Regions from separate parts of the Ruegeria sp. ABF4_144 genome, predicted to be linked through region 3. Evidence: riboswitches for the same ligand, from Rfam matches in the RefSeq annotation. Region 3 holds a riboswitch; each other region holds the start of a gene.

Region 1 (3,275 bases), on a different contig from region 3:
ATTTGGGCCGGTCCGGTTGCCGGGCCGGCCCGATTACGTTGAGGCAGAAGGAAACACTGATGTCAAAACGCGACTACTACGATGTGCTCGGCGTGTCCAAGGGCGCATCGGCGGATGAAATCAAAAAAGGCTTTCGCACGAAGGCCAAGGAATTGCATCCCGACCGCAACAAGGACAACCCGGATGCCGAGGCGCAGTTCAAGGAAGCGAACGAAGCCTATGACGTGCTGCGTGATGCCGATAAAAAGGCTGCCTATGACCGATTTGGTCATGCCGCCTTTGAAAACGGCATGGGTGGCGGTGGCCGTCCGGGCGGAGGCTTTGGTCAGGGCGATTTCTCCAGCGCGTTCTCGGATGTGTTCGACGATCTATTTGGCGATTTCATGGGTGGTCAGCGCGGTGGTGCTGGTGGCGGTCGTCGTGCCGCGCGCGGGTCGGACCTGCGCTATAACCTGCGCGTAACGCTGGAAGAGGCGTTCTCGGGCCTGCAGAAAACCATCAGCGTACCGGCGGCCGTGGCTTGTTCGGCCTGTGATGGTTCGGGAGCTGAGGGCGGTGTGGAACCGACCACCTGTCCGACCTGCTCGGGCATGGGCAAGGTCCGCGCGCAGCAGGGTTTCTTCACCGTTGAACGGACCTGCCCGACGTGTTCGGGTCTGGGTCAGATTATCAAGAACCCCTGTAAGTCCTGCAACGGCGCAGGCCGCGTGGAGAAAGAACGCGCGTTGTCTGTGAATATCCCTGCCGGTGTCGAAACCGGCACCCGCATCCGTCTGGCGGGCGAGGGTGAGGCCGGGATGCGTGGTGGCCCTCCGGGCGATCTGTATATCTTTGTCGAAGTTTCCGATCACAAGCTGTTCGAACGCGACAGCGTGAACCTCTATTGCCGCGTACCTGTCAGCATGGCCAAGGCCGCACTAGGCGGGTCGATCGAAGTGCCGACCATCGATGGTGGTCGCGGCCGCGTGCAGATTCCTGCCGGTAGCCAGTCGGGCCGTCAAATGCGCCTGCGTGGCAAAGGTATGCCTGCGCTGCGCGGCGGCGGTGTTGGCGACATGTTCATCGAACTGGCCGTGGAAACGCCGGTCAACCTGACCAGTCGTCAGAAAGAACTGCTGAAAGAATTTGATGATCTGGGTGAAGATAACCATCCGGAATCAAAAAGCTTTTTCTCATCCGTCAAGTCCTTCTGGGATGGGATGAAAGGCTGAGTTTTCATCCGTTTAGCAAATCAAAGAGCCGGTCCAATGGGGCCGGCTTTTATGTTTCATAAGTCCAGATTGACTGAAGACTGCGCCAAAATTGGCCCTTGATTCCTCGGACGAGCCCTGAGATTGTCCGCGCAACCGTTGGGGTGCCCCAATCAAGGGGCTGAGAGGCGTGAATGCGCTAACCCATCGAACCTGATCCGGGCAATACCGGCGTAGGGAACGGTCTAACATGCACAGACGTTTTCCATGCTGCGTTGCCCATTGATGATGGAGCAACGATATGGCGCATATTGCCCTGACAATTGCGGGCTCGGACAGTGGCGGTGGGGCCGGAATTCAGGCAGACCTCAAAGCAATGTCTGCATTGGGCGTATACGGCGCCAGCGTCATCACGGCGGTCACGGCTCAGAATACCCGAGCTGTGACGGCAGTACATGGGATTCCGCTGGATGTGGTTTCCGCCCAGATCGACGCAGTTCTGACTGATCTGGATGTCGGCGCAATCAAGATTGGGATGCTTGCGACGCCAAGCATTATTCAGACAGTCGCAGAGGCCATTGACGGGTTTGGTGGCCCCGTGGTGCTGGACCCGGTTATGATTGCCAAATCCGGCGATACGCTACTGGCGCAGGAAGCGGTGCAGACTTTGCGCGATGTCCTTCTGCCGCGCGCCACCGTGCTGACGCCCAATCTGCCTGAGTCAGCTTGTTTGCTCGGCTGTTCCGAAGCCAACACACCGGATCAAATGATCGAGCAGGGGCTAGCCCTCTGCGGGTTCGGTGCGCAGGCTGTGCTGATGAAAGGGGGACATGGGCGCGGCGATATCTGCCATGACTTGTTGGTCAATGTATCGGGGCAAATCGCTGAGTACATGGCTCCTCGGCAAGAGACGCGGAACACACATGGCACAGGGTGCACCTTGTCGTCTTCGATTGCGGCGGGGTTGGCGCAGGGGCTTGGCCTGATCGACGCTGTCGCGCAGGCACATGACTATTTGCAGGGGGCCATCGCCCGAGCGGACGGTCTGATGATCGGGCAGGGGCATGGCCCGGTACATCATTTCCACCGGGTCTGGTCCGCGTGACGGTCTGGTCGGTCATAGGGTGCGGCGTTGCCGGTCTGGCGGTGGCCAGCGAACTTGTTTCGCGCGGTGCCAAGGTTCAGGTGTTCGACCCCGCTGGCCCACCGGGGCCCCATGGGTGTTCCTGGTGGGCGGGCGGTATGCTGGCCCCTTGGTGTGAGTATGAAAATGCCGAAGAGCCAGTATTGCGGTTGGGGCAGATTGCGTTGGACTGGTGGGCGGCGCGTACGTCGGTGGAAAGGCGGGGCACACTCGTCGTGGCCAACCCGCGTGACCTGCCCGATCTGCGTCGGTTTGCGCGGCGAACCGAAGGTTGCAGCGAAGTCGGTCAGTCCGAAATCGCCAATTTAGAGCCTGATTTGCACAGGTTTACCAAGGGTCTCCATTTCCGAAACGAAGCCCATCTGAACCCACGTCAGGCCTTGCGAGATCTCTATACACAATTGTTGGACCAAGGCGTTGAGTTTCACCGTAAGCTCGCTCCATCGCGGCTTGAAAACGCGATTGACTGTCGCGGGTTGCACGCCCGCGAGGTGCTGCACGATCTGCGCGGCGTGAAGGGCGAGATGTTGGTGATCCGCTGCCCAGACGTGACCCTGACCCGGCCCGTGCGGCTGCTGCATCCAAGGATGCCGCTTTACATCGTGCCGCGCGGTGATGGGATCTACATGCTGGGTGCTACGATGATCGAAAGTGAGGACAGCAGCCGCATCACCGCGCGTTCGATGCTGGAACTGCTCAGCGCCGCCTACGCGCTAAACCCCGCCTTTGGTGAGGCCGAAGTGCTGGAAATTGGGGTCGATCTGCGCCCGGCCTTTCCCGACAACTTGCCGCGTATTCGGCGATTGGGGCGCACAATCTATGCCAATGGCCTCTACCGCCACGGCTATCTGCTGGCCCCGGCACTGGCGCAGGGCGTGGCGGATCTGGCGCTGGACAACAAGCATTCGGAGATGGTCGATGAAGATCGTGCTTAATGGCGA
Region 2 (3,275 bases), 380 kb from region 3:
GGATTTGGCATTGGAAATCTTCAAGCCCTTACCTTCCACCGTCCCTGCCGTGTCCGACAATCCGATTACCGCAGAGAAGATCGAACTCGGCAAGGCGCTGTTTTTTGATCCCCGTATGTCGGCGTCAGGTGTGTTCTCCTGTAATTCCTGCCATAACCTTGCGACCGGTGGGGACGACAACCTGGAAACCTCGATCGGGCATGGCTGGCAGCGGGGTCCGCGCAACGCCCCGACGGCATTGAATTCGGTTTTCAACGAAGCTCAGTTCTGGGATGGTCGCGCGGCTGATCTGGCCGAGCAGGCGAAAGGCCCGGTTCAGGCTGGTGTTGAAATGGCGAACACCCCTGAAAACGTGATCGCCACTTTGAATTCGATGCCGCAATACGTTGATTGGTTCGAGGGTGCCTTTGAAGGAGAAGAAGAACCCGTCACCTTCGACAACTTTGCAAAGGCGATCGAAGCCTTTGAGGCAACCTTGTTGACCCCGTCACCCTTCGACGCCTGGCTGAATGGCGATGACAACGCGATGTCCGACGTCCAATTGGCGGGATTGGTGCAGTTTATCGATCTGGGATGTTCGTCGTGCCATTCGGGGATCAATCTGGGTGGCAGCGGGTATTATCCGTTTGGCCTGATCGAAAAGCCCGGTGCCGATATCCTGCCACCCGATGACAAGGGGCGCTTTGCGGTCACCGAAACAGTTGATGACGAATATGTTTTCCGCGCTGCGCCGCTGCGCAATATCGCGGTAACGGCGCCATATTTCCACTCGGGCAAGGTCTGGGATCTGAAGGTCGCAGTTCAGATAATGGCCGAGTCGCAATTGGGTGAAGAAATCAGTTCGCAAGATACGGATCAGATCGCGGCCTTCCTTGAAAGCCTGACGGGTGTTTTGCCTGAAGTCACCTATCCGGTTCTGCCCGCCGAAACCGCAAAAACACCCCGCCCATCCGGAGAAATCGTTCCGCAATAGGCCCGTTCGGGAGGGCGTGAAAATACCCTCCCGATTTTTCTTTGACCCCCTCACCGAAACGCTGATCCCAAATTGCAAACTGGGACGGTAGGGGAGGGGGCACATATGCGTTGTGACTTTGCGCGATTTGCGGTACGCCTTCCTCACGCAGGGGAGTCCCACCCAGGGGACTGAGAGGCTGACAGGGCATTGCCCGGCGACGCGACCCTTTGAACCTGACCCAGTTGATACTGGCGTAGGAAGCTAGGGCGCGCAGGCCGCAAAATTGGCATGCGTTCTCCGAACAGGGGGTCGTAGGCCCTCTCGTTTCCCCAAGCCAAAACTCATCTGGTGTCTTTTTGAGTTGAACCGCTTGAGGAGCACCAACATGAATATCCCCAATCCCAAGATCACCACGGGTGAACTGCCTGCATCGCGCAAGATCTATGTGAACGGCACGCTGCACTCGGATGTCCGCGTGCCAATGCGTGAGATTTCGGTCCATCCGACGGCGGGTGAGCCGCCGCTGCCGGTTTATGACAGTTCCGGCCCCTATACCGACCCCAACGTAATCACCGATATCCGTCAGGGGCTTGCCCCCCTGCGCCGGGTATGGATCGACGCGCGCGGCGATGTCGAGGAATACGATGGGCGGGCGGTCAAACCCGAGGATAACGGCTTTGTCGAAGGGGACCGGTTGACGCCCGAGTTTCCGGTGCGCCCGCGCCCGTTGCGCGCCAAGGAGGGCAAGGCGGTGACGCAGTTGGCCTATGCCCGTGCCGGGATCGTTACGCCGGAAATGGAATTCATCGCCATCCGCGAAAACCAACTGCGCGAGGCCGTGGCCGAGTCGCGTGAAGGCAATGATTGGGGCGCGAATATCCCAGACTACGTGACCCCGGAATTCGTGAGGGATGAGGTTGCGGCAGGGCGCGCCATCATCCCCGCCAATATCAACCATCCGGAAAGCGAACCGATGATCATCGGGCGCAACTTTCTGGTCAAAATCAACGCCAATATGGGCACCTCGGCGGTGACCTCCAGCATGGAAGAAGAGGTCGACAAGATGGTCTGGTCGATCCGCTGGGGCGCGGACACTGTGATGGACCTGTCCACTGGTCGCAACATTCACAACACCCGCGAATGGATCATCCGCAACAGCCCGGTTCCGATCGGCACGGTACCGCTGTATCAGGCCCTGGAGAAGGTGAACGGCATCGCCGAAGATCTGACTTGGGAAGTATTCCGCGACACGCTGATCGAACAGGCCGAGCAGGGCGTGGATTATTTCACCATTCACGCCGGTGTGCGTCTGCACATGGTGCCAATGACGGTGAACCGAGTGACCGGCATCGTGTCACGCGGCGGCTCGATCATGGCCAAGTGGTGCTTGCATCACCACAAGGAGAGCTTCCTGTATGAGCATTTTGACGAAATCTGCGATATCTGCCGCGCCTATGACGTGTCGTTCAGCCTTGGCGATGGGCTGCGCCCCGGCTCAATCGCCGACGCCAATGATGAGGCGCAGTTTGCCGAGCTGGAAACCTTGGGTGAGCTGACCAAGATTGCCTGGGCCAAGGATTGTCAGGTGATGATCGAAGGGCCGGGCCATGTGGCCATGCACAAGATCAAGGAAAACATGGACAAGCAGTTGGAGTGCTGCCACGAAGCGCCCTTCTATACGCTTGGCCCCCTGACCACCGATATCGCGCCGGGGTATGACCATATCACAAGCGGCATCGGGGCTGCGATGATCGGTTGGTTCGGTTGCGCGATGCTGTGCTATGTGACACCAAAAGAGCATCTGGGCCTGCCCGACCGCGACGATGTGAAAACCGGTGTGATCACGTACAAGATCGCCGCTCATGCCGCCGATCTGGCCAAGGGTTTGCCAGGCGCGCAGCGCCGAGACGATGCGCTGTCACGTGCGCGGTTCGAGTTCCGTTGGGAGGATCAGTTCAACCTATCGCTGGATCCGGAAACAGCGCGCGAATTCCACGACCAAACCCTGCCGAAGCAGGCGCATAAAGTGGCACATTTTTGTTCGATGTGCGGTCCGAAATTCTGTTCCATGCGGATCAGTCATGACATCCGCGCCGAAGCCCAGAAAGAAGGGATGGAGGCCATGGCCGCCAAGTTCCGGGAAGGCGGCGATCTGTACCTGCCGGTCGAGCCCAAGAAGGACTAAAAAAGCATCACTGGATCCGGTTTCCGGGTCCAGTAACGCCTAACGCAAGCAATATCGTTGCAGATGCAACGATATTGGCATAGTCTGACCAAAGTATGCAGCTAGATTCCTTCTTTCCCTACCGATTGGCCGTCG
Region 3 (3,275 bases):
TCAGGGCCAATTGCAACGCGGACAGCAACGCCGCGCGGCCAAGGTCAAAATCGTAGGTAAAGGACTGATAGATCGCCAGCTCAATCGTCGTAGCCCGTGGCCCTCCGCCCAAGGTCAGGGCAACGGCGAAGCTGGTCAGACAGATGGCGAAGATCACCGCCAGTACACCCGGCAGGATACGCCGCAGCATCGGCCATTCAATCAATCGGAACATGGCCCAACCGTCACAGCCCAGCTGCGCGGCCAGACGGAACCGCTCGGCCGGAACCTCTTGCCATGCCTGTAGGATCAGCCGAGTGGCCAGCGGCAGGTTAAAGAACACATGCGCCAGCACGACCCCGTGCAACCCGTAGATGCGGATTGGCGGCAGGCCAAAGACGTCTAGAAGCTCAGAAATCCAGCCCGCGCGCCCAAAGACCTGCAACAGCCCGAGGATCGCCACGATGACCGGCAGAATGAAGGGCGCCCCGAGCAATGCAATCAGGATGCGCCGTCCCGGAAACCGCCGCCGGGCCAATGCGCGCGCCACCGGCACCGCCAGCGCCGCGCTGAACAGGGCAGACAGAGTCGCCTGTACCAGCGTGAACCGCAGGGCGGCCCAGTCCGCCGGGCCAAACCCGCCCGCCGCGTCTGCCCGCAGGGCGACAGCAGCAAGCGTTCCCAATATCAGCGCGGCCACCAAAGCCGCCGCGCCAACGCCCGGCCAAGGGCTTACTGGCTGAGCGCGCTCAGCCATTCTGCAAGCGCCTGATCCCGCACTTTGGCAGCCTCATCCGGAGAATACAGCAGGGATTTTTCCGGCTGAATCAGCGAGTCGAACCCTGCGGGCAGACCGGCTGCCGGAGTCACCGCCGGATACATCCAGTTGGTGGTCGGAATGATCTGCTGGAACGCGTCTGAGACCATAAACTCAAGGAACTGATCCGCCAGCTCCGGCTGATCGGTCCCGGCCAGCTTCGCTGCAACCTCAACCTGCATATAGTGGCCTTCGTCAAAGGCAGCCGCCGCTTTGCTCGCATCTTCCTCGGCAATCAGGTGGTAGGCGGGCGAGGTGGTGTAGCTGAGGACCATATCGGCCTCACCTTCCAGAAACAGGCCATACGCCTCGGACCAGCCCTTGGTCACGGTCACGATATTGTCGGCCAGACCGGCCCAGATATCCGCCGCTTCATCGCCATAAGCCGCCTGCACCCACAAAAGCAGCCCCAGACCGGGTGTCGAAGAGCGCGGGTCCTGAATAATGATCTTGGTGTCACCCTCGGCCAGTTCGCGGAAGTTCGCAGGCGCCGCAGCATCGGCATTATGAACAAAGGCGAAGTAGCCCCAGTCGTAAGGCGCGAAAACCTCATCCGTCCATTCGATCGGCAGCGTGTATTCGGCGCTGACCGAGCTGGGCGCGAACAGGCCGGTTTCCTTGGCTGCGGTGATCAGGTTGGTGTCGAGACCCAACACCACGTCGGCGTCCGAGTTCTCACCCTCAAGCCGGATACGCGACAACAGCGCCGCGCCATCTTCGACGCCGACGAGGTTCAGTTCACAACCACAGACTGCCTCAAACGCCTCTTTCACCTGTGGGCCGGGGCCCCAGTCCGAGACAAAGCTGTCATAGGTGTACACGGTCAGCTGAGGTGTATCGGCCGCAACGGCCGTAGTTGCACTCAGAAGTCCCGCAGCAATCATCAGATGTTTCATGTCATCCTCCATTGCGGCGAGAGGGCAAGGATGGATGAAACCGTCACCTTTCCCTCCGCCGGTTCTAGCCGGTTCAGGTTCAACGGGTTCGCCAAAGGCATCTCAGCGCGGCCACGCCACGCACCCCGAGGTGAGGCTCTGACTAGGGTGGAACCGGCCAAAAGACAACCCGTTTCGCAGGCTGTCTGTTGATCGGCTTCAGCTTATTCCGCTGCGATGGCCTGATCGGGCGCGGCGTTGATCAGGGCCCAGTTCAGGTCACCAGTATAGCGCCAAGCCAACTTGCCTTGATCGTCCATGGCGATCAGGTGCAGCCATCCATTGTCGAACAGCGCCCGCACCTGCGGGTGCCGATCAAGGATGTCCGACATCGCCGCGCGCGGGGCCTCAATCACCACCGACAGGCGTAACGGATCGTGCTGATACCCATCGCCGTCATGGATCGATTGCCACGGCAGGCCCGGACGGGGCGCGCCGTTGTTGCCCTCCAGCACGCCAATACCGCCAACTACATTGTGCAGTAGCTTGTTGCCACCGCCGAACAGTTGCGGCGCAACGGTCGAGCCATAATACTGCAGACTGATCCAACTGACGACGACAACAGGTGCGGTCATGATCAGTTCCAGCACGCCAAAGTCATCATCCTTGCGCCAATCGTAATTGTGCAAAAAGGCCTGCCCCGCCAGATCCGCCCCATCCGTGCGGTAACGCGGCGCAGCGATAAAGGCGCGGCACCCGGCCAGCCCCCATTCGGGGCGGGTTTCGGCCCAGTCCTGTGCGCGCCGCTGAATATCGGCGGCTTTGTTGGCCCGCGGCAAGCGTGCAGCACGTTCAGCCCGGGCCAACTGTCCGGCTGCATCCAGCCAGTTCTTGACCTGCGCCAAATCGCTGGGCTGGTGTCCCGACGGCAAATCTTGCTCATACAGGCTGACCCGGTCGGTTGTGGTCAAATGCATTGCTGCCACGAACAAAGTATCTGCGGGAATGGCGATCCCCTGCCCTTCCAGCCCCGAGCGCACTTGCGCATCGTTCAACAATCCGGCCAATAGCCGCGCGTTCACGTCTCCCGCATGGCCTCCACAGGCGCCACAATGCAGTGCGCTTTCATGGGGGTTGTTGGTCACGTCAGCGCCATGTCCAACCAACAGGACGATCTTGGCGAAATTGTCGGTCAAAGACATCGCGGTCAGCACCGTCTTGGCCATACCAATACGCGCCTCCAGATCGATATTCGGGTCCAGTTGAGGCGCAGGATCAACCTTGGTCTTTCCGCCAACTCCCAACGCGTCGCGCATCAACTTGCCCGCATATAAAGGCCCGGTCGCCTCAACAAAGGCAAAGGACGACACAGCCGCCAACTTGAACCGGCCCCAGGCCCGCTTGGCCCGCGCCGTATAACGCCGGGTCAGGTCCTTTCCCGCCGATTCCTTGGCATGAGAGCACACGGACGGCTGCAACAACACCGGGCCATGGACCTCGGTGACGTCAGATCCTGCTGCTTTGTGCGAACTGGCAAGGCCAAAGAACCCAGCAAAGCCGAGCGTCTCGATCCCGGTATCCTGCGCCTCTAGCGCGCGGCGGAA

What was found. A riboswitch is a leader RNA that binds a small molecule or an ion and turns the genes downstream of it on or off. The one in region 3 is predicted to bind thiamine pyrophosphate.
Region 1: another riboswitch for thiamine pyrophosphate. It lies ahead of thiD (bifunctional hydroxymethylpyrimidine kinase/phosphomethylpyrimidine kinase); the one in region 3 lies ahead of thiB (thiamine ABC transporter substrate binding subunit).
Region 2: another riboswitch for thiamine pyrophosphate. It lies ahead of thiC (phosphomethylpyrimidine synthase ThiC); the one in region 3 lies ahead of thiB (thiamine ABC transporter substrate binding subunit).

The regions. Positions count from the first base shown of each region.
Region 1 covers NZ_JBSWWK010000001.1:3,398,000-3,401,274, reverse strand. Annotated here, with positions in the region: gene dnaJ (molecular chaperone DnaJ) at 60-1,211, shown strand; TPP riboswitch at 1,341-1,447, shown strand; gene thiD (bifunctional hydroxymethylpyrimidine kinase/phosphomethylpyrimidine kinase) at 1,492-2,295, shown strand; gene ACXAGD_RS16990 (FAD-dependent oxidoreductase) at 2,292-3,269, shown strand; gene thiS (sulfur carrier protein ThiS) at 3,253-3,275, shown strand, end outside.
Region 2 covers NZ_JBSWWK010000003.1:2,957-6,231, forward strand. Annotated here, with positions in the region: gene ACXAGD_RS20490 (cytochrome-c peroxidase) at 1-973, shown strand, start outside; TPP riboswitch at 1,113-1,232, shown strand; gene thiC (phosphomethylpyrimidine synthase ThiC) at 1,341-3,140, shown strand; gene ACXAGD_RS20500 (MarR family winged helix-turn-helix transcriptional regulator) at 3,236-3,275, shown strand, end outside.
Region 3 covers NZ_JBSWWK010000003.1:378,269-381,543, forward strand. Annotated here, with positions in the region: gene ACXAGD_RS22160 (thiamine/thiamine pyrophosphate ABC transporter permease ThiP) at 1-736, opposite strand, end outside; gene thiB (thiamine ABC transporter substrate binding subunit) at 712-1,692, opposite strand; TPP riboswitch at 1,725-1,830, opposite strand; gene ACXAGD_RS22170 (YbcC family protein) at 1,896-3,275, opposite strand, start outside.